One region of the Undibacterium sp. JH2W genome, then DNA from elsewhere that is predicted to be linked to it. Evidence: predicted binding sites of a transcription regulator. Region 1 holds the regulator's gene; each other region holds the start of a gene.
The links. The regulator sigma-54, encoded in region 1, starts transcription at its own class of promoters, with help from an activator protein. The targets are predictions, from matches to a motif close to TGGCANGNAANCTGCTTT.
Positions count from the first base shown of each region.

Region 2: the regulator sigma-54 is predicted to act here: its motif matches at 4,748-4,765, upstream of ACO0LC_RS08655 (nitrate/nitrite transporter).
Region 3: the regulator sigma-54 is predicted to act here: its motif matches at 4,653-4,670, upstream of ACO0LC_RS18720 (circularly permuted type 2 ATP-grasp protein).

Region 1 covers NZ_JBMPOT010000026.1:49,722-57,688, forward strand. The annotation lists gene ACO0LC_RS26675 (monovalent cation:proton antiporter-2 (CPA2) family protein) at 1-952, opposite strand, end outside; gene ACO0LC_RS26680 (KpsF/GutQ family sugar-phosphate isomerase) at 1,066-2,106, shown strand; gene ACO0LC_RS26685 (KdsC family phosphatase) at 2,106-2,636, shown strand; gene lptC (LPS export ABC transporter periplasmic protein LptC) at 2,633-3,277, shown strand; gene lptA (lipopolysaccharide transport periplasmic protein LptA) at 3,298-3,861, shown strand; gene lptB (LPS export ABC transporter ATP-binding protein) at 3,863-4,618, shown strand; gene ACO0LC_RS26705 (RNA polymerase factor sigma-54) at 4,630-6,120, shown strand; gene hpf (ribosome hibernation-promoting factor, HPF/YfiA family) at 6,228-6,575, shown strand; gene ACO0LC_RS26715 (enoyl-CoA hydratase/isomerase family protein) at 7,221-7,967, shown strand, end outside.
Region 2 covers NZ_JBMPOT010000005.1:122,648-130,614, reverse strand. The annotation lists gene ACO0LC_RS08670 (sensor histidine kinase) at 1-457, opposite strand, end outside; gene ACO0LC_RS08665 (histidine kinase) at 450-1,235, opposite strand; gene ACO0LC_RS08660 (protein kinase domain-containing protein) at 1,781-3,493, opposite strand; gene ACO0LC_RS08655 (nitrate/nitrite transporter) at 3,504-4,718, opposite strand; gene nirB (nitrite reductase large subunit NirB) at 5,090-7,519, shown strand; gene nirD (nitrite reductase small subunit NirD) at 7,544-7,888, shown strand; gene ACO0LC_RS08640 (molybdopterin-dependent oxidoreductase) at 7,946-7,967, shown strand, end outside.
Region 3 covers NZ_JBMPOT010000012.1:50,013-57,979, forward strand. The annotation lists gene ACO0LC_RS18700 (Ig-like domain-containing protein) at 1-300, opposite strand, end outside; gene ACO0LC_RS18705 (hypothetical protein) at 385-1,845, opposite strand; gene ACO0LC_RS18710 (hypothetical protein) at 1,842-4,226, opposite strand; gene ACO0LC_RS18715 (hypothetical protein) at 4,235-4,480, opposite strand; gene ACO0LC_RS18720 (circularly permuted type 2 ATP-grasp protein) at 4,704-6,149, shown strand; gene ACO0LC_RS18725 (alpha-E domain-containing protein) at 6,165-7,115, shown strand; gene ACO0LC_RS18730 (transglutaminase family protein) at 7,125-7,931, shown strand.

The sequences.
Region 1 (7,967 bases):
CGGCAATAAGAACAAACTTCAACAAGACCGGTCCGGTCAGCAACAGCAATACCAGCCAAAAATGTTCAAATACCAGATGCACATTGAGCAGCATGCCCACGGTAATAAAGAACAAGCCCAGCAAGACATCGCGAAAGGGCTTGATATCCTCTTCCACCTGATGCCGGTATTCAGTTTCAGAAATCAGCATGCCTGCGACGAATGCCCCCAGCGCCATGGACAGGCCAGCCTTCTCGGTCAGCCAGGCAGCGCCCAGGGTAATGAACAAGAGGTTCAGCATGAACAACTCTTGCGAGCGCCGCTTGACAACGATATGAAACCAGGCGCGCATGAGCTTTTGCCCGACCACCAGCAATAACACCAGCACCAGCACAGCCTTGCCACTGGCCCAGGCCAGGGTTTGCATCAAGTCTGGCGATTTTGAAGCCAGGGCTGGCACCAGGATCAGCAGCGGCACCACAGCCAGATCCTGGAACAACAGCACACTGATGATTTGCCGCCCATGCAGGCTTTCCAATTCCAGTCTCTCTGTGAGCATTTTGGAGACGATGGCGGTGGAGGACATGGCCAGCGCGCCACCGAGAGCAAATGAGGCTTCCCAGCTGATCTGGAACAATTGCGGCAACCAGCGGCTGGCAGCCCAGCCAAATACCATGCTGGTAAAGATGGTGACCAGCACTTGCGCCATGCCAAGACCAAACACTGCCTTGCGCATGGCCATGAGTTTGGAAAGCGAGAACTCCAGCCCTATCGAAAACATCAGGAAAACCACGCCGAATTCGGCCAGTTCATGGGTGACTGCACCATCCTCGGCCACGCCAAAACCATGCGGCCCGATGAAAATACCTACCACCAGATAACCCAGCATGGGCGGTAGCTGCAACATGCGGAATGCGACCACGCCCAATACGGCAGCGGCCAACAATAATAGTGTAGTGTCTAGACCTGTCATGCTGCCTATTATTGCCGATTTATAGACCTGCCATCCTGCTTTTGGGCAAACATTATTCATTACGTTACAACTGGCAAAGTTTTTGCTTTGAGGATTTCGTTTATACTTCCGGCATGAATGAACTGAATGCACCTTTAACTTTTGAACAACAAGCCAAGGCCAGCACGGCCCTCGCTGCGCAACGCGCCCTGAAACTGGCATGTGAAACCCTGCAAATCGAGGCCGATGCCTTGCTGGCACTGCAAAAGCGCCTGGGCAATGGTGATGCTGCCGGTTTTTCCCAGGCAGTCAGCATGTTGTTGGCATGCCACGGTAGGGTCGTGGTATCTGGCATAGGCAAGTCTGGTCACATTGCCCGCAAAATAGCTGCGACCTTTGCCTCGACTGGCACGCCCTCGTTTTTTGTCCATCCGGCAGAAGCTGCGCATGGCGACCTCGGCATGGTGACTTCGCAGGATGTATTTATTGCGATTTCCTATTCCGGCGAGGCGGCGGAACTGATGTCCATCCTGCCCATCATCAAACGCCTGGGTGTGAAACTGATCGCTATGACGGGCAACCCTGAATCCAGCCTGGGCAAACTGGCGGATATTCATCTGAACCTGCATGTCGATAAAGAAGCCTGCCCGCTGAACCTGGCACCAACGGCCAGCACAACGGTCACCCTGGCGCTGGGTGATGCCCTCGCTGTGGCCGTGCTGGATGCACGTGGCTTTCGCGAAGAAGACTTTGCCCGCTCCCACCCTGGCGGCTCACTTGGCCGCCGCCTGCTGACGCATGTCAGGGATGTCATGCGGGTTGATGAAGCCATACCGCAAGTCGGCCCGGAAACCAGCCTGAAGACTGCGCTGCTGGAAATTACCAAAAAAGGCATGGCGATGACCGCCGTGGTGGATGAACAGCAGCAGGTGCTTGGTATATTCACCGACGGCGACTTGCGCCGCCTGATGGATGGCACCCGCGACTTTACCCAATTACGCATTGCCGATGTCATGAACCATAGCCCGCGTCGCATACGTCCGGAACAATTGGCGGTAGAAGCCGTCGAAGTCATGGAAACTTACCGCATCAACCAGTTACTGGTCGCCGACGACCAGGGCAAGCTGGTAGGTGCCTTACATATACATGACTTGACCAGGGCCAAGGTGATTTGATGGATATAGCGATAGCAACAACAAGGGCCAGCCAGGTCAGATTAATGATCTTTGATGTGGATGGCATACTGACCGACGGCAGCCTGTATTTTGGGCCCGAAGGTGAAATGATGAAGTGCTTTAATGTGCTGGATGGTCAGGGCATCAAGCTCTTGCAACAGGCTGGCATCATCACGGCCATCATCAGTGCGAGGCAATCAGCCATCGTCAGCAAGCGTGCCGCGGATCTGGGTATCAGCCATGTCTGCCAGGGCATTCATGACAAGAAAACTGCCTTCCTGGATTTGCTGGCAAAACTGGATATCCCTGCAGAAGCCTGTGGTTTTATCGGTGATGATGTCATCGACTTGCCCATACTGACGCGTGTGGGTTTTGCTGCCAGCGTGCCAAATGCGCATGCAGAAGTGCAACAGCGCGTGCTCTACATCACCAGGGCCAGCGGCGGCCAGGGCGCAGCACGCGAAGTTTGCGATTTCATCCTGCGAGCCCAGGGCAAATATGAACAGGCTCTACAAGCATATCTGACATGAAATCCCATTTGACCATAGACCGCTTCCGCATCTGGCTGGCCGTGATACTGCTGGGCATACTGACCCTGGGCACCATCTGGGTCATGGAAGTCATACGTCGTAATGGCGACGATGAACAAAACCGCAGCTCAGCCAGATCAGCACCGGATTACTATGTAGAGAAATTCAATTTCATCCGTTTGTCGAATAATGGCAAGGCCAATTACCATATTACTGGTGACAGCCTGGTACACCTGCCACGTAACGACAATATAGAAATCAAACATCCGCAGATCAACAGCTTTGATCAGGACCGTCCCCCCTTGCACCTGCGTGCCGACCTGGCCGTGGTATCGCAAAAATCCAATGTCATCACACCCAAGCGTGAGCATGATGAAGTGCATTTATATGACAATGTCAGCATGGAAAGGCCCGAAGGCCTGAGTTCACAATTCGTCCATGTGGAATCGGAGTATCTATTGCTGTTGCCAGATGATGATATCGTCAAGACCGATAAACCCATCACCATCACCACCGGTAAATCGACATCGACCGCAACCGGCATGCTGGCCAATAACTCTACCCAACACCTGGCCCTGTTAAGCAAAGTCCGCATCGCGCTCAAGAAGCGTGAAGCGGTGAATGCAGTTAAAACCAAATAATTGAGAAAGCGATCATTTATATGACACTTACTAAATTCGGCATTACCCATTTATTCAGCCTCGCCTGCCTGGGCCTGGTCAGTGCAACTGCATATGCAGAAAAAGCCGACAGCAACAAGGAAACCGTCATCGAAGCTGGTTATGGCGAGAGCGATGGCAAGACCAGTGTGCGCAGATTATCCAAGGGTGTCGCCCTGGTGCGTGGCACCCTGAATGTCAAGGCAGAAAATGCCGTCGTCACTGAGGCGCCAAATGGCGATCAATTTGTAGTACTGACTGGTGGCAGCAACCGCAAGGTTACATTTCGCCAAAAGCGCGATGGCGGGCCTGATCTGTGGGTAGATGGCGAAGCTGAACGTGCGGAATACAATCAAAGCACGGAAATCGTCAAATTCTTTTCCAAGGCCAAGGTACGCTATCTGGAAGGCAGTAAAGTCACCCAGGAACAGGCTGGCGAATACCTGTCTTATGACAGCAAGAACGAAGTGTTTGTAGGCACCAACTCCACCAGTGGTCAGTTTGTAGAAGGCTCGGGCAGCCTGAAAATCATCTTGCAACCAAAACCAGAAAAACAGGCTAATTAAGATGACAGCACAGTCAGGCAGCACCTTGCTGGTCAAGGGTTTGCAAAAACGTTATGGTGCACGCCAGGTCGTGCGTGATGTTTCCCTGCTATTGAAAAGTGGTGAAGTGGTGGGTTTGCTGGGGCCGAATGGCGCAGGCAAAACCACGTCTTTCTACATGATCGTCGGCCTGGTGCCTTCCGACGCTGGCGATATCATTATCGATGATGTCAATATCTCGCAATTGCCTATCCATGAGCGCGCCGTGCTCGGCCTGTCTTACCTGCCGCAGGAAGCTTCGGTGTTCCGCAAGCTGACAGTAGAAGACAATATCCGCGCAGTACTGGAATTGCAAAAAGACAGCGATGGTAAATTCCTCGGCAGCAAGAAAATCGAGCAAAGGCTGAATGCCTTACTGGCAGATTTGCAAATAGAAAAAATACGTGAGAGCCAGGCTTTGTCACTCTCAGGTGGTGAACGCCGCCGCGTCGAGATTGCCCGTGCACTGGCAACCAATCCACGCTTTGTCTTGCTGGATGAACCCTTTGCCGGTGTTGATCCTATCGCGGTCATCGAAATCCAGCGCATCGTCCGCTTCCTCAAGGAGCGTGGCATAGGCGTACTGATCACCGATCATAACGTCCGCGAAACCCTGGGTATCTGCGATCACGCTTACATCATCAATCAAGGCGCGGTACTTGCCAGTGGCAAGCCTGACGACATCATACAAAATGAATCTGTACGTCGCGTTTATCTCGGAGAACACTTCCGGATGTGACGGGAATCATCATGAAACAAAGCCTGCAACTACGTACTTCACAACATCTGGCCTTAACGCCGCAATTGCAGCAATCAATACGATTATTGCAGTTATCGACTTTGGAATTGCATCAGGAGCTGGAGACGCTGCTGACCGATAATCCCATGCTGGAACGCGTCGATGATCCACTCGACCATGCCGTGCGCCTGCTGGCCGATGGCGCCATCAATACAACGAGTACCTCGGCTGATGCAGGCATGGAAGTGCCTGCACAAAGAGAAGAAAGCGATAAATCCACCGAGCCAGCCGCCGCCGATGCCGAAACTGTCATCAGCAATGACAGCACCACTTCCAGCGAAGAAGACTGGGGCTTTGATGATGTACAGCATGGCAGCAAGTCTGGTGATGATGAAGATGGCCGCCCGCAACTGGGTGCCGCCCACATCACCCTGCGTGAACATCTGCTTGAGCAAATGCGCCTGAACCTGCGTGAGCCGCGTGACCGTGCCTTAGTCGAGCTGATGATAGATGCGCTCGACAATAACGGTTACCTGACCGAAACCCTGGATGAAATACATGCCAGTTTGCCATTGGAACTCTGTGTAGAGGCAGAAGAACTAGCCTTTGCCCTGAATATGCTGCAAAGCTTTGACCCGGCAGGTGTTGGTGCGCGCAGCCCTTCAGAATGCCTGGCCCTGCAAATCAGGCGCATGCCCAAAGTGGCTTTTGTCACGCGCAGGCTGGCGTTGCAAATTGTTGAAACACAACTGGCTTTATTTGCACAGAGAGATTTCACCAAACTCAAGAAAATCCTCGATTGCGATGATGAAGATTTGCGCGATGCACAAACCATCATACGCCTGTGCCAGCCACGGCCTGGCATTGCCTTTGCCGCCGATGAATCAGATTATGTCGTGCCAGATGTGATCGTCAGAAAATCTGGCAATGGCTGGCAAGTCATGCTGAATCAGGATGTCATGCCCAGGCTGCGAGTGAGCAGCGTGTATGCCAACATCATGAAGCAAAACCGCGGTGAAGCTGGCCTTGGTGCGCAATTGCAGGAAGCTCGCTGGCTCATCAAAAATATGCGGCAGCGCTTTGATACTATTTTGCGCGTTGCACAAGCGATAGTTGAAAGGCAACGCAATTTTTTCACCCATGGTGCTGTTGCCATGCGCCCCCTTGTTTTGCGCGAAATTGCTGATACACTAGGATTACACGAGAGCACTATCTCACGTGTGACAACCCAAAAATACATGTTGACCCCACATGGCATGTTTGAGTTGAAGTACTTTTTCGGCAGCCATGTCGCGACGGAAACAGGGGGTGAAGCATCTTCCACCGCGATACGTGCACTCATCAAGCAGTTGATAGGAGCAGAAGACCAGAAAAGCCCACTCTCTGATAGCAAAATTGCAGACATGCTGGGTGAACAGGGCATGGTAATTGCCCGACGGACAGTTGCCAAATACCGTGAAGCCCTGAAAATCCCCCCAGTCAGTTTGCGTAAATCTTTGTAAGTAGTCCTTGTAATCACGGTTTGAATTGCTATATATGATTTAGCTCAAGGCAAATAAATGCCAAGAGTGTATCGTTACAGCAAGCAACATCACTATAGGAGCACAGTATGAATCTCACCATCAGTGGACACCACGTCGAAGTAACTCCTGCAATTCGTGAATATGTACATACCAAACTAGAACGTATCAGGCGACATTTCGACCAGGTCATTGATATCGCCGTCATCCTGACGGTGGACAAGCTCCGGGAAAAGGAAAAACGACACAAAGCCGACATTAATTTGCATATCAGCGGTAAAGATATTCACGTTGAAAGCCTGGCACATGATCTATATGCAGCAATTGATGCCCTGGTAGATAAACTGGATCGTCAGGTCATCAAGCACAAAGATAAAATGCAAGACCATCAGCACGACGCCATCAAGCACATACCTGACCCGGCATCGGCTTCATAAGACCCCAGTCCTTGCCCTAACAGGGTTGTGGACATCCAAAACAAGGACGCTAAAGGCGTCCTTTTTGTTGGGTGAGTGGTTTCTTGTAGGTCTCGTTTCTGACATTTCAAATAAATTATTTACTTTTATTGCTGTTTGTCACATACGTCGCTCAACAAGCTGCGAGTTAGTTGATTCACGGCATTTGTATTAACGTCATTCCAGCGTGGGTTTGGCTGGAATCCACCGGGCTGGCGCTCCAGCGGCGTTTGTTGTATGCCATGTCGCTCGTTACAGGCGTACTTTGACTAAAACTTTTGCCCTTCGTGGATACAAGCCGGGTCTCGGCCCGGCAGCCGAAATACTTTCTTAGCGTCGCCAAAGTAAGTATTCAAAGAAAGGCGACCCAGGCGTAGCCGCCCCTGCGGGGTTCCCGTTTATTCGGTACAAAAAATGGGAACTGCGAACGTCAAAAACAACTACAACCCCAAAGTCAAACTCAACGGCAACGGCAACGGCAACGGCAACGGCAACGGCAACGGCAACGGCAACGGCAACGAGCGTGTCGCCCTTACTCTATTTCCTCATAAACATATACACCCCGTGACGCCCAAGCCTGACAAAGTTAAAATAGCAGCTTCATCCCTTACCTGCATAGTCAACATCATGAGCGAATTTGTCCTCACCTCCGTCAAAAACAATATAGGCTACATCACCCTCGACAGACCCAAAGCCTTGAACTCGCTGTCTCTCGATATGGTAAGAGCACTGACGACAACCTTGCTGACCTGGCAGGATGATCAAAGCGTGCGTGCAGTGTTCATTCACAGCAGCAGTGAGAAAGCATTTTGTGCTGGTGGTGATATTCGTTTTTTCTACGATGTGGGCACTGCCACCCCAAAAGGTGACTCGGCCTTGCTGGAAGATTTTTTCACGGAAGAATATGCCTTAAATCATTTAATCCATTTCTACCCAAAACCCTATATCGCCCTGATGAATGGCGTGGTCATGGGCGGTGGCATGGGTATCGCCCAGGCAGGGTCAGATTGCCGTTTGCGCATCGTCACTGAGCGTACCAAGATGGCCATGCCGGAAGTGAATATCGGCCTTTTCCCTGATGTAGGCGGCGGCTATTTCCTGTCGCGCACTGAGGGTGAAATTGGTACTTACCTGGGACTGACTGGCGAGATCATTACCGCCGCTGATGCCATCTATGCCGGGCTGGCAGATGTCTGCATCCCCACCACTGAAATACCAGCATTGATGAATTTGCTCAGTGAAAGCACAGCCACGGACCTGCGCGTGGCAATACGTGATTTCGCGGCAACTTTTGCAGACCGGGCAAAACCGGATACCAGCAAACTGGCAACGCAACATGCGGCCATTGATGACATCTTCGCAGGTAATAGCGTC
Region 2 (7,967 bases), on a different contig from region 1:
TGATACCAAACTTGAAACCAGCCAAGTCATGATGTGCGACCAGGGTTTCCATAGACAGGGCCAGGGCAGTCAAGATTGGCAAGCCCAGTAATAAAGTCAGGCTACATACAGCAAGTATGTTTCTGGGTTTTAGCAGGATGCCAGTGTTTTTTGATAACACAACCGCAAAGGTACAGCTTAACGTTGCCAGCAAAATGTAACCGGGTAGTATCGATGCATATTCAAGTAAAATATTTGCAGTTGTCGGATCGCGTAATGTGTCTTTGTAAAAGGCCAGGGCATGCAGGCTGGCAATCAGTAACCAGCACAATAGCGTGAATCCCAAATTCAGATAAGTGGCCTTGTTCTTTGCTTCCCAGATAGGTGAGTAGGTCATTTCATCGGGCCAGGGTTTCCCGGGCGCAGATTCGCGATCCTGATTCGAAGCTGCAATGACTGGCAAGGTTTGGCTATCCATCTTGTAAATCCTTTGAAGGGATGCTCATGGCAAGGCTTATTTGCCCAGGGTCTTGCGTCAATTCCAGGCTGGCTACGCCAGCATATAAAATATCCAGTCTTTCTTTCACTTCAACAATTTGTATCATGTCAGTTTGTCTTGTTGCGTTTTCCAGTTTGAGGAGGACGCAGAAATTGAGCACATCATCTGCCAATGTCAGGTTGGCCAGCAAGATATGTTTTTCCTGCTTTAGAGTAATTGACCATAGCAAGGCCTGCTCCAGGAAAGCATGTAGTAATAGAGCCGGGCAAGTAATCGCAGACCAGTCATGATCAGATAGCATCCATTTGACTTGCAACTGCTGGCCATAGCGCAATTCTTGCAAACTCAAATAGGCTTTGGCAAAACCTATCTCGTCAGCCATAGTGGGTTTTTCACTACCGGTAGAACGCAATACATAGCGCAGTAGATCACTAAGGCGGGCAAGGGCGGTGGTAGCAAGACTGCGATCTGCCACACGAATAAGATTACCTATGCCATCCAATGAGCTGAGCAGGAAATAAGGTTCAAGCTGGCATTGCATCAAGGACAGACGAAGCATCAGATTTTTTTGACGTAACTCTTGGGTACGCTTGGCTTGTTCATGGCTGCGTCGCCAAAATGTCACCGCGACTTGCATGAAATACGCAACACTGGCTTGAAAGCCCAATAACCACCAGCCCATGGCTGACATGTCGTTCAGCAAGTTCAATACAGATGGCGGATTTTTCTTTAAGACAAAATAATATGTGGTCGCCATTTCATAGCAGACTTCAAGGGGCAGGAAGATCAAGATTACCAGGAAATACAATAACAACAGTTTTTTTACATGTAGGCAGTGTTCTGGCAAATACTCAAACACCATTGCCAGGATAAAGCTCAACAGAATATATGTCAGAAAAGAGATAGTGGAGAGCCTCATCACCTCAATAAATGGTGTAGGCATCGTCTTTGACAGGTCTGCATATTGAGCAAGACTGAAGAATAATATGACCAGTCCCCAAGCCATGGGAATGGAAAACAAACTCTTTCTGAATGGAGATTGGCTTTTTCTGTTTTCAGGGATCATGAAGTGAGTCAAAAATAATGCAAATGATGCATGGTCACCCTTGGAGTTCGACTAAAACTCATCGCAGCAGTTGGAATTGGATGTGCTCCCAAGTCCTATTTTAGCCTGAGGTCATCCAGAAAGAACAAGATTGATATGTGTGCTTGCCGACTATGTCATGAAATCACCTGGAATTACAGTCCAAAGGGATCAATCACTTGAAAACAGGGATGAATCGCTCACTCAGGTAAGTGATTTTAGCGAGCAATTAACAGATACAACATGAGCACATTGGCGACGATGGACAAGACAGCCAGCAAGCGCCAGGTGGCTAGCGGGTCGCGTTGTGCCAGGGGTTTTGCCTGTGGGGCAGGCAGAGGGTGGGCGGCACCACGTTCCAGCGCCAGTAAAAATTCTTCTGCGGTTTCAAAGCGTTCAGTTTCGTCACGTGCCACGGCCTTGAGCAAGACATTTTCCAGCCAGTGTGGCAAATCGGGGCGATAACGGCCTGGTGATGCCGCTTCACCAAACTTGGGTCGCTGGAAAGGCTCGACTTCGCCATAAGGATAGTGACGCGTCAGCAAATAGTAAAGCGTGACGCCAGTGGCATACAGATCAGTGGCGCGCGATGGTGCCGCCCCCTGGAATTGTTCAGGTGCCAAAAATGAGGGGGTGCCTGCCATGCTGTGACTGGCATTGCCCTGGCCATCCTGGCTGTCAAAGCCGGATTGCGCTACACCCAGGTCAAGGATGCGGATTTCATCATCATCTCCCAGATGTACATTGGCGGGTTTGATATCCCTGTGCAAGATGCTGCGCCTGTGCAGTGCACCGATGGCGCGTACCAGCTTGCCACCGTAAGCGACTGCTTCTGGTATCGTGAAATGCTGGCCAGCTTCCAGCCTCTGTTGCAGGGATGCACCCGCATGCCAGGTTGATAGGTAATAAAGGTAATTTCTTTGATCGGGGGTAATCACCTGAGGGAAGAATCGTGCTACCACGCGCTTGGCCAGCCATGCTTCATGCGCAAAGGCTGAGCGCTCCTGTGCATCATTGGCCTTGTCGGGATGCAGGGTTTTTAACACCAGTTGCCGGTGATGAGAGATATCGCTGACGCGATACAGTATCGTCGTCAGCGAGGTATGCATGACTTCTTCTATCGCATAGCCATCAAGGGTCTGGCCTGGTTTCATGCGTGCTGGTACTGGCAGGGTGTGCAGTTCGCTGATGGCATCGCGCAACTCGCCTTCTGGCAAGCTGTCTATGCGTGCTATCACTGCACTGCAGTTGTCTTGCGACCCCGCTTTCAATGCGGCTGCACATAAAGCTTCGCAGGCAGCTTCACTGCTCAGCTTGCCTGCGCTGACCTGCTTCAAAAAATCTGTCAGGTCATATTCTGTCAGGCTGGCCCAGATACCATCACAAGCCAGCAAAAAGACATCATTGACGCGCAGCTCACCCATGCCATGATCGATGACGAGGTGATTGTCCAGGCCGATGGCACGGGTCAGCACATGTTGCATTTCTGGCCTATCCCAAACATGGTCCTGGGTCAGTTTTTGCAGCACGCCATCACGTAACAGGTAACAGCGGGTATCACCCACGTGGGCGCTGTAATACATGCGCCCGCGCAAGACCAGTGAGGTCATGGTCGTGGCCATGCCAGCCAGCTCACGGCGGACTGAGCCTTGCTGCTGCACCCAGCTATTCATGGCGACCAGCACCTTGTCGAGTGCTGTCGTCACTTCCCAGGTGTCAGGCGTTGCATAGTAATCGGTGAGCAGGCCACGTACTACATATTCAGCCGCTTCCCGACCACCTTCATTGCCAGAGACGCCATCGGCTACTGCCAATACCATGCCCTTGCAGGATAGCTCGGGTTCACCCGGCGTGACCATGCCGACAAAGTCTTCATTGCGTGGGCGTAAGCCGGCTACGCTGTGATGTCCGGTGCTGACGGTCAGAGGCATATGCGATTGATTAAATTTTTGCTGTAGTCATGGCAGCAGAGCCCCAGGTCGTGCGCCAGCGTTTCTTGACCAATGATAAACCCAGCAGGGCGATAATGGCGAGACTGGCGAAAATTGACAAGCCTATCTGATAACTGCCGGTGATCTGGCGTGAATAACCCATGCTGGCAGCCAGGTAAAAACCGCCTATGCCACCAGCCATGCCTACCAGGCCCGTCATGACGCCCATCTCTTTACGAAAGCGCTGGGGCACCAGTTGGAATACCGCGCCATTGCCCGTGCCCAGTGCCAGCATGGCAACCACAAAGACACATACAGCGGCGCTTGCTGATTGCAAACCTGTAGCTGCAATGAACAGGAAGGCAGAAGCAATGGTGTACATGACAGACAGGGTTTTGATACCGCCTATGCGGTCAGCAATACGGCCACCCATAGGACGTACCAGCGAACCGGCAAAGACGCAGGCGGCAGTGAAGTAACCGGCTGTCACTGGCGTCAAACCATATTGAGTATTGAAATAAATTGTCAGGGAAGAGGCCAGGCCAGAAAAACCGCCAAAGGTCACGCTATAAAAGAACATGAACCACCAGGCGTCTTTATCTTTTAATACGGCCAGATATTCAGTCAGGGATTTACTAGGCGCATCGCCCGGTGCATCCTTGGCGAAAATAAGATAAACCGCCAGTGCTATGAATAGTGGTATCAGCGCCAGGCCAAACACGTTCTGCCAGCCAAAGGCGATTGCCAGTGCTGGAGCAAACAGGGCCGCAAAAGCAGTGCCAGAATTGCCTGCACCTGCTATTCCCAAAGCCGTGCCCTGGTGTTCTGGCGGATACCAGCGCGATGCCAGCGGCAAGGCTACAGCAAAGGCAGAACCAGCCACACCCAGAATCACACCAAGAAATAGCAGTTGCTCATAGCTGTGCAAATTACCCAGCCATGCCCAGCATAAGCCTATAAGAACTACGATCTGGCCTATCAAACCGGCTTTCTTGGGCTTTAAATGATCGACCAGCACACCCATGACGATGCGCAGCAAGGCCCCTGCTAATAAGGGGGTGGCGACGATCAGGCCTTTTTGGGCGGCAGTCAGCCCCAGGTCTTTGGAAATCTGTATGGCGAGTGGCCCCAACAATACCCAGACCATGAAACTAAGGTCAAAATAAAAGAAGGATGCCAATAAGGTGGGCGTATGCCCGGCTTTCCAGAAAGATGTTTTTTGCATGATCGCTCCAATAGTGAACACGCATGCCACTTGCAAGGGACGTGCCATCAAAATGTGCATATCCTTGCCTTGCTTTGTGATTAAAAACAAAACTTACTGCGCGAAAACTGTGCGTCATCTGAATTAAATGGTGCAATGCACCAGAATGGCGGGATTTTGTATGAGGTTCATGAAGATTTGCTAGACATGCTTCAAGAAGTGGCATTGCTCTTGCCGCCAGCGGGGAATTTCTCAGTTTTTCTTAGTGAAAACCATATTAATGCGCAGTCAAATTGGTGCAGGCTTATAAAAACAAGCAGGTCTTCCCTCTTACAAAAATGAACTGGCATTGCTCTTGCTTAGAGGCTGGGGAGACAAGCAAAGGAGCAGCCATGAAGAAACTTAAGCTAGTGATGGTAGGGAATGGTATGGCAGGTGTGCGTACCCTGGAAGAATTAATCAAGATCGCCCCCGACCTGTATGACATTACCGTATTTGGTGCAGAACCCTATGCCAATTACAACCGTATCCTGCTATCACCAGTACTGGCCGGCGAGCAAACCATCAAAGACATCATGCTCAATGACGTGGACTGGTATGAAGAAAATAATATCACCCTGCATCTAGGCAAAAGAATCGTCAAGATAGACAGGGCACGCCGTTTGGTGATCGCCGAAGACGGCACCCAGACTGAATACGACAGGCTGTTGCTGGCGACTGGTTCTACACCTTTCATGTTGCCTGTACCTGGCAAAGACCTCAAGGGCGTGATTGCCTATCGCGATATCTACGACACCAATACCATGATAGAGGCGGCAGAAAAGCATACGCATGCTGTCGTTATTGGTGGTGGCCTGCTGGGGCTGGAAGCGGCCAATGGTTTGAAAATGCGTGGCATGAGTGTCTCTGTCGTGCACTTACCTGGCTGGCTCATGGAGCGTCAGCTTGATCCCGTTGCTGGCAAGATGCTGCAAAAATCCCTGGAAGACCGCGGCCTGAACTTTCTGCTCGAAAAAAATACTGAAGCCATCATTGGTGATGATGATGGTCATGTCAAAGCCATACGCTTTACTGATGGCCTGGAAATCCCTGCGCAACTGATCGTCATGGCCGTTGGCATACGCCCCAATACAGCACTGGCAGAATCTGCCGGTCTGTACTGCAATCGCGGCATCATCGTCAATGACACCATGCAGACTTATGACCCGCGCATTTACTCTGTCGGCGAATGTGTTAACCATCGTGGCACGGTGTATGGCCTGGTTGCCCCTTTGTTTGAAATGGCCAAGGTCTGCGCCAATCACCTGGCCAATTTTGGCATAGGCCGTTACCAGGGTTCAGTCACCTCCACCAAATTGAAAGTGACAGGCATAGACTTGTTTTCCGCTGGTGAATTCATGGGGGGCAAAGATACGGAAGAGATTATTTTGTCTGACCCCATAGGTGGTGTGTACAAGAAGCTCGTCGTCAAGGATGACAAGCTGATTGGTGCTTGCCTGTATGGCGATACTGTCGATGGCAGTTGGTACTTCAAACTACTGCGCGAAGGCAAGAATATTTCTGAAATCCGTGACTCATTGATGTTTGGTGAGTCAAATACCGGTGACGTTGGTCACGAAGGCCACACCAAGGCGGCTGCCATGCCGGATGAAGCCGAGGTCTGCGGTTGTAACGGTGTCTGCAAAGGCACCATCGTCAAGGCCATCAAGGAAAAAGGTCTGTTCACGCTGGACGATGTGCGCAAGCATACCAAGGCATCGGCATCCTGTGGTTCCTGTACAGGGCTGGTAGAACAAATCATCATGTTTACTGCGGGTGGTGATTATTCGACAGCGTCCAAGGTCAAACCCATGTGCGCTTGCACCGATCATAGCCATCAGCAAGTGCGCGATGCCATCAAGGTCAATAAGTTGCTGACCGTTGCAGGCGTACAGGAATTCATGGAATGGCGCACACCTAATGGTTGCTCCAGCTGCCGCCCAGCCATTAACTACTATCTGATTTCTACCTGGCCGCGTGAAGCCAAGGATGATCCGCAATCGCGCTTCATCAATGAGCGCTCACACGCAAACATCCAGAAGGATGGTACTTATTCCGTCATCCCGCGTATGTGGGGCGGTGAAACCAATGCCAGCGAATTGCGCAGGATTGCTGACGTCGTCGATAAATTCAAGATACCGACCGTCAAGGTCACTGGTGGCCAACGCATTGACTTGCTGGGCGTGAAGAAAGAAGACTTGCGCGCTGTCTGGCAAGATCTGGGCATGCCATCTGGCCTGGCGTATGCCAAAGGTCTGCGTACTGTAAAAACTTGTGTGGGTAGTGAATGGTGCCGTTTCGGCACACAAAATTCGACACTCATGGGGCAACAGCTAGAACGTGAACTGGCGCGCATGTATGCCCCTCACAAGGTCAAATTGGCCGTATCCGGTTGTCCGCGCAATTGTGCCGAGGCAGGTATCAAGGACGTTGGTGTCATCGGTGTCGATTCTGGTTGGGAAATTTATGTCGGTGGCAATGGCGGTATCAAAACTGAAGTCGCACAATTCCTGGTCAAACTGAAAACCCATGAAGAAGTCATGGAATATACCGGTGCCTTCTTGCAGTTATACCGTGAAGAAGGCTGGTACCTGGAACGCACCGTGCATTATCTCGCCCGCGTCGGCCTTGATTATGTGAAGAAAATCATATTGGAAGACCACGAACGCCGCAAGGACTTGTATCAACGTCTGCTGTTTGCATTGGAAGGCGAATCTGATCCATGGCATGAACCAGAAAAAGCCCAGGTCGATACGCGTCAATTCGAACGCTTGCCAGCATAACGCCATTTTTTGAGAGGAAAAAACATGAGTCAGGAATGGCAAGTTATTTGTCGCGTTGAAGATATCCCTGTGCTGGGTGCACGCGTGGTTGCACGTGCGGCCAAGCCGGATGTGGCTATCTTCAGGAATACAGAAAACAAGGTATTCGCCCTGCTGGATAAATGTCCGCACAAGGGCGGGCCCTTGTCACAAGGCATAGTCTTTGGTGAGCGGGTAGCCTGTCCCTTGCATAACTGGAATATAGAGTTGCCCACAGGTTGCGCGATTTCACCGGATGAGGGCTGCACCCAAAAATTCAGCTTGAAAGTGGAAGAAGACCAGGTCTATCTGGATGCGAATGAATTATCGACACTGGCAATAGAGGCATAGAAAAAATGCGCTGCATCCCGCTCAGTATGGTGATGCAGCGTGCACTTAAAGGCATGTATGACTGAAACCAAATCTACCT
Region 3 (7,967 bases), on a different contig from region 1:
TTTGGCAGTCAGGCTATAGCTGCCGGTGGGCGCATTGCTCCAGGTATAGGTGTAAGGGGCCGTGGTGGCGGTTCCCAGTAAGGTGGCGCCTTGATAGAAATCGACTTTGCTGATGGTGTCGCCGGTGTTGCTGGCGTTGGCCGTCAGGGTAATCGCTGCTGGTGAAGCATAGCGGGCATTGGCGGTGGGTGCCGTCAAACTGACGGTGGGCACCACGGCGAATGCCTGGCTGCTGATGGCAGCAAGGCAAACCAGGGCTGCGCTGATGCTTATCCTGCTTAATAATCGTTGTTGAAACAAATTCTTCTCCCCTGCCCCTGGCTCATCTCTCGTGGGTGAGCTGAGGGCGGTTTTTTAGTAATGGCTTAGTTTTTAGAGCCAGGCTTATTTGATGACGGCTACCGGTAAATCATCGAGGTAGATGTAGTCAATATCACTTTGCCCTGTGCGTTCGCTGATCAGTTTGCCACCCTGGTCATAGTGGTACAGGCTGCTGGTGGCAGGATTGCTGCCGTTGGCGGGGACGGTCTTTTGTACGCGCTGGCCCAGGGGGTTGATGAGGTATTGCACTGTGCCTATGGGGGTGACGGCGGAGATCATGCGGCCACGGGTGTCGTAGTTGAACTGGTTGTTGCCGTTGTTGGTGATGCTGCCGTTGGGGTCGGTGACGATGGTTTTGCTTTGACTGTCGGTGACCTGGTTCAGGCGGTTGCTGTTGCTGGCATAGGTGTAGCTGGTATTGGCGGCACCATTGGTCTTGGTGTTGCGGTTACCCACGGGGTCGTAGCTGAAACCCTGGCTGGCCTGGGGTGTCAGGTAGCTGGTGAGGCGGTCGACGTTGTCATAGCCGTAGGTGGTCTGGCGGTTGGGGTTGTTGGCTTCGTTAATGGCGGTGATGCGGCCTGCGGCATCGTAGCTGATGGCTTGTACTTTGTTGTTGAGGGTGTAGCTGGCAATGCGGCCTTCGGTGTCGAAGCTGCGGCTGGTGGTCTGGCCTGCGCTGTTGCGGTAGCTTTGGACGCCACCAAAGGGGCGGTAGCTGACCTGGCTCAGGACGGTCATGGTGATGCCGTCTTTGCTGGTGTCGATCTGGCTGACGCGACCCAGGCTGTCGCGGGTGTAGCTGATCTGGCGGCCATTGGGGTAGGTCAATGTGCTCAGGCGGCCAGTATTGTCGTACTGGTAGCGGGTGGTGTTGCTGCCTGCGCTATTGATACTGCGGGTTTCTGTCAGTACGCGGCCACGGCCATCGTAGGTGTAGGCGATGCTGCCATTCTGGTCGCTGATCTGGCTCAGGCGGCCTTTGGCATTATTGCCCTGGTCGTAGGTGTAGGTGGTGCTGCTGCCATCCTGGTAGGTGATGCTGGTGATGCGGTTGAGGGCATCATAGGCATAGGTGGTGGTCTGGCCTTTGGCGTCTTTTTTAGTGAGGATGTTGCCTGCGGCATCTGCGGTGGTCGTCGTCACACCAGTGTCGGGGCTGGTCAGACTCAGTTGGTTGCCGAGACCATCGATGCTGTAAATGGTGTTGAGGTTGCGGGCGTCGGTGACCTGGGTCAGGCGGTTTTGGCCATTGTAGGTGTAGCTGGTGGTTTTGTTGTCGGCATCGGTCTGGCTTTGCAGGCGGTTGAGCATGTCATAGCTTTGCTTGGTGACTGCATTGTTGCCGTTGGTAATTTTAATGAGGTTGTCGTTAAGATCGTATTCGTATTGGTAGACGGTGCTTGGAGACGTTGCCGTTGTCTGGGCCAGGGCGGTGCCTTGGCCATAGCTGATGACCAGGGCCAGGCTGACGAGGGTCGCTGTGATGTGCTGTTTCATGGGTGTATTGGTTGTGCGCTTCATTGTGCTGCTCCTGTCACCTTTTGCAGGCGGTTGAGGAGGTCGTAGACGCGGCTGACCTGGCGGCTCAGTGTGCCACTGGCGTCGGTGACGGTTTCATTGGTGCGGTTGCCCATGACGTCCAGGGTGTAGTTGATGCTGTTGCCGAGGCTGTCGCTGATCTTGGTGAGGCGATGGGCGTCGTCATAGGTGTAGCTGATGCTGCTGTTGTCTGGCAGGGTGACTTTGGTCATCTGGCCGACGTTGTCGTGGTCGTAGACAGTGGTTTCAGTCACGCCATCGGCATTGGTGGTGCGTTGTTTGAGCCAGCCACGGGGGGTGTAGCTCAGGTTAGTGACCATGCCGTTGGCGTCGGTGATCTGGCCTACTCTGCTGTTGGCATCGTAGTTGCTGAGGATGGTCACATGGCCGAGGGGGTTGGTGACGGTATTCAGGTTGCCAAGGTTGTCGTAGGTGTAGGTGGTTTTATCGACGACGTCGGTACGGGGACCAGTGACGGTTAATACCTGGCCGATGTCGTTGTAGGTATAGGTCCAGGTGCGCGGACTGCCGGTGACAGGTGCACTGGCACCCTGGCTGCCGTTTGTGTCAGTGGTAGCTTGTTCTGTCTTGGTGAGGACGTTGCCTTTAAGATCGTGGCTGTAGCTGATGCGCAGTAAAGGGGCATTGATCTGGACTGGAATGCGGAAAGCCGGGTGCCAGCTGGTGGTGGTGGTTTGGGCTTCGCTGCGGCTTGTGGCTTCTGTGCGTGTCAGTTCCAGATTGCGATTGTTATCAAAGGTGCGTGTTGTTGACTGGCCTCTATAACCGGTGATGTCGTAGGCATTGCCATTATAGTCATAGGTATAGTGAATCTGGGAAGATTCTGAACCTACTATGCGCTTTTTATATCCTAGCTGCTTGGTTTCTTGCACGTCGACATAATAATGTTCCCATACCACGCCCAATGGATCGGTATGGGTAGGATTGATGAGGTAGCCTGCAGGAGTGAAGGTATATTTTTCTACACCGCCAGCATGCTCAGAGCTGGTTGCGCGACCTTTTTCGTCATAGGTCCAGGTGGCAAAACGTACACCGTTCTCGTCGGTAATACCGGTCAGGGCAATCGCTAAATCCGTGCCTTTGGTCTTGTCTTGTTCGTTATACCAGTAGACGCGTTTTTTACTGTCAGGATAAGTGACAGATGTGAGGTTACCCTTGGGAGTGGTTCCATTGGCCCCTAAGGAACTGGCTTCATCATAGGCATAGGTGGTGACACCACCGGCAGGATCAATCATAGTCAGCATACGGTCACCGCGATAGGTGAAGTTGAGTTGCTGACCGAAGTGATTGGTCACGCGTATCAATAAGCCGGGCTTTTGGGCGATTGCGACTGGTGTAGTTATATCAGAATAAGTGAACAGCTTTTGCATGCCACCACGTTCGACTATCTTGACCACATACCCCTTCAGATCAAAATACTCTGTAGATTCGTCTGAAGAGTTATAGACGGACCAGCCTGTGGCCGCACCACCTGCATCAAAAATCTTGGTGACGCGATCATTGTTATCTGATAAAGGATTGTAGTTGTTGGCAGTGCCAAAAGCCCGCATGGGATCATTGCCGCGTATCAGAATAAATTCGTTGGGGTGGGTGCCAATATTATAGGCAAAGTTGGGAGAAACCTGCTTGAAACAATACGATTGCTTGAACTGTTGATCAATACCAGCAATGCAGGGCAGTTGCTCGTAATAGTTTTTCAAAGCGTCTACTGATGCCGCAGATCCGGTATCAAATCCTTTGACGGCATAATTGTGCGTCCAGCCCTGACGGTCACTACGATAATTGCGGACAAACTCCAGGCCTGGCGCGCCCTGGTAGTCGACTGCAGTTTCTGTTTTGGTGCCGGAAGAAATCAAGACAGGATTGCCCGCTTTATCGCAATTACAAGGTTCAGGCTTAAAGCAAGCCACATGGAAATCCGGGCCTGCAGGAAATGCATCGGCGGAATCAATTTTTGTATAGCCATCTGGACAAATAGCGGATACCAATCCTCCTATCCATTTGTAATCGCCGGGAGGCACAAGTCCCTCTTTAATTGCTCTCTGAGTAGGATGTGCCAATACATAAAAAGACCGCGCCCCACCATTTATAGTCGTAGGTGTTCGATCATCAAAGTATGGAAATATTCCATCTTCCCAACGCCAATAATCCGACTGCATGGTGCCATTGGTCATACTTGAAATGATCGCCTCCCTTAGACTATCTAAGGTTTTATGCAGAATTTGATAGCCATAAGCATAGGTAGGTTCAACATAGCCAGCATGTGCCTGGGACGAGCAAAACATGAACGCCACACCCAGCAATGCCAGCGGACGCGAAATAAGATGGTAGATAAACTTCATGTAGGTAATCACTCCGTCAAAACTCCCGCTTTGCTTGCATCGGGTGCAAAACAGTTATTCTGTTTTTGTTTAAGGATTTTAAAAAACATCAGGGCATGGCCTGACACTGCGAATATAGATAGGTGAAAAATAGGGGGCTGTGCACGCGCAATCAAAATATGCTGGCTCCAAGTAGTTTTAACTTGTAAGCCATGACTGCGTTCAGCAAAAAATTCTGAAAATGAAGAAAGTAGCCCGCGTTTCAATAAAAACAAGCCGATTATAAAATACTGTTTTCGACTTATCTTAAGCATCTGAAAAATATATTTTTAACAAGCATTGCCTGGCGCCATCACTCAACTGCACTTAAAAATTTCGATCTTATTGCCAGCCTGACTACGTCCACCATCGCAAAAAAACCACGCTACGGTTAACCCTGATGGGCACTGGCACGTTTCTTGATATGCTGTAATGGAACCGTAACCACGAGACGAGAACATGGCCAAGTTTTTCAATGAAATGCATGCCTATGATGATGCCGCACCGGGTGCAGCTGCACCTGGCGGAGAATTGACACGGGAACATTACCGTGAGTTTTGCGACTGGCTGGCACAACAGCCTGCCGAGAGATTGAAGCGCAAGCGGGCCGAGGCGGACCTGAGCTTTCGCCGGGTGGGCATTACCTTTGCCGTGTATGGTGATGATGCGGGTACGGAGAGGCTGATCCCGTTTGACATCATCCCACGCATTATCCATGCGGGTGAATGGGCGCAGTTGCAAAAGGGTCTGGCGCAGCGAGTGCAGGCGCTGAATATGTTTATCCATGATATTTATCACGATCAGAATATCATCAGGGCGGGCATCATCCCGGCTGAGCAAATCTATAAAAATGCCCAATATCGACCTGAAATGCAGGGTATTTCAGTTGCTTCTGACATTTATGCCCATATTGCTGGTGTGGATATTGTGCGCGCTGGCGAGGGCGAATTCTACGTACTGGAAGACAATTTGCGGGTGCCTTCTGGCGTGTCGTATATGCTGGAAGACCGCAAGATGATGATGCGGCTTTTTCCTGAACTGTTTGCACGTAACAAGATTGCACCGGTGGATCATTATCCTGACATGTTGCTGGATAACCTGCGCTCAGTCGCTCCCGTGGGTGTGGATAACCCTACTGTGGTGGTCATGACGCCGGGCATGTATAACTCGGCATATTTTGAGCATGCCTTCCTGGCCCAGCAAATGGGGGTGGAACTGGTTGAGGGCCAGGATTTGTTTGTGAATGACAATGCGGTCTTTATGCGCACCACGCGCGGGCCCAAACGGGTGGATGTGATTTATCGCCGTATTGATGATGATTTTCTTGATCCCCTGGCTTTCCGGCCTGACTCTTCTCTGGGTGTGCCGGGCTTGCTGTCGGTGTATCGCGCTGGTCGTGTAACGCTGGCGAATGCGATAGGTACAGGTGTGGCGGATGATAAATCGATCTACCCTTTCGTGCCGGACATGATCAAGTTTTACCTGACAGAAAAACCTATCTTGAACAATGTGCCGACTTACCAGTGTCGCAAACCCGAAGACCTGTCTTATACCTTGGCGAACCTGGCTGAGCTGGTCGTCAAGGAAGTGCATGGCGCAGGTGGTTACGGCATGCTGGTGGGCCCGGCTTCGACCAGGGCGCAGATAGAAGATTTTCGCCAGCGTTTGCTGGCCAGGCCCGATGGTTATATCGCCCAACCTACGCTGGCATTGTCGGCCTGCCCTACCTTTGTTGAAAGCGGCATTGCCCCGCGCCATATAGATTTGCGACCCTTTGTTTTGTCTGGCAAGACCATCTCCATGGTACCAGGCGGTTTGACGCGGGTGGCTTTGCAGGAGGGTTCGCTGGTAGTGAATTCTTCACAGGGTGGCGGGACGAAAGATACCTGGATTCTGGAAAATTAAGTCAGGAGAAAATACATGCTAAGCCGTACCGCCGATCATTTGTTCTGGATGGCGCGCTATACCGAGCGCGCCGAGAATACTGCCCGTATGCTGGATGTAAATATCCAGACCTCGATGTTGCCACAGTCTGCCGAAGATGCTGAACGTGGCTGGCGTGCCATGCTGGGTATCTCTGAATTGCAGTCTGCCTTTGACCATCAATATGGTTTGCTGACGAAGAAGGATGTGCTGGACTTCATGGTCAGGGACCCGATGAACCCCTCCTCTATCGCGTCATGCCTGAAGGAAGCGCGGGAAAATGCCCGGGCCGTGCGCGGCACGCTGACGACCGAGGTATGGGAAACCCAGAATGCCACCTGGCTGGACATGCAGGACAGGTTGTCAGACACGATACTGGAAAACGATCCCAGCCAGTTTTTTGAATGGGTCAAGTACCGTTCGCATCTGTCACGTGGCGTGACGCTGGGCACGATGTTGAAAGATGAGGCGGTGCACTTCATCCGCCTGGGTACTTTCATAGAGCGCGCAGATAATACGGCGCGGATACTGGATGTGAAGTTCCACGGTGCCAAGGAAAGCGGGCGCGGCAATGACAGCTTGCAAAGGGATTTTTATTACTGGGCGGCGCTGCTGCGCTCAGTCTCTGGCTTTGAAATTTACCGCAAGGTCTATCGCGATGTCATCACACCTGAACGGGTGGCAGAATTGCTGATGCTGCGGGGTGATATGCCACGTTCCTTATTGGCGTGCATGGATGAGGTGGTCGCCAATCTGAAAGAAGTGCGTAACGATGTGTCAGCAGACACTGAACGTTTTGCTGGCAAGCTGCATGCAGAATTGCAATTTGCCCGCATAGAAGAGATCCTGGCAGAAGGTTTGCATGACAACCTGACGCGCTTCATGGAAAACATTTTTGACCTGGGTAATCGTGTCAGTCGCGATTTCCTGGTCCCGCTGGCGGCCTGAGAAAACATCATGCAACTTTTTATACGCCACCAGACTATCTACAAGTACTCAGCACCGCTGACTTACACCATACAACAATTACGCCTGACACCACGTGCCGAGCAACACCAGCATGCCATCTCCTGGCAAATCAAGACTGCAGGGCAGCGCCATTCGTATATTGATGCCTATGGCAACCCTTCGCATACCCTGACCATCACGGGCCAGCATCACGAGGTTGCCATCATTGCCGAAGGGGTAGTCGAACTGACGACACCTTATCAGGGGCGCATCACCGACCCTGACACATTTTCACCGCTGGTATTTACTGTGCCAACGCGGCTGACCGAACCAGTGCCAGCGATCATGGACTTTGCTCATGCGCACTTGCCCGACAGTGGCAAGACCAGCACGGCTGCACTACTTAATCTGGCAGCGCACATACGTGGTGCAGTCGAGTACCAAACCGGTGCAACCATCGTCACGACCAGTGCCAGTGATGCCCTGCAATTGGGCCGCGGCGTCTGCCAGGACCATGCCCATATCATGCTGGCCTGCTGCCATGCCCGTGGCATACCGGCACGCTATGTGTCTGGCTATATTGATCCTGAATCCACTGGCCATGCCGACAGTCATGCCTGGGTGGATGTCTGGGTAGAAGACGGCGACTATAGCGGCTGGGTCAGCGTCGATGTGACGCATGCCGTGCTGATGACAGATGCCTATTGCCGTCTGGCCATAGGACGCGACTATGATTCAGCCGCGCCGGTGCGCGGCGTGCGCCGCGGTGGTGGTTTGGAGACTTTGAGTGTGACTGTGCAAGTCACACCCAGGTGAGAGCGCGTGGATTGTGCCACCTTGACGAGTTTGATG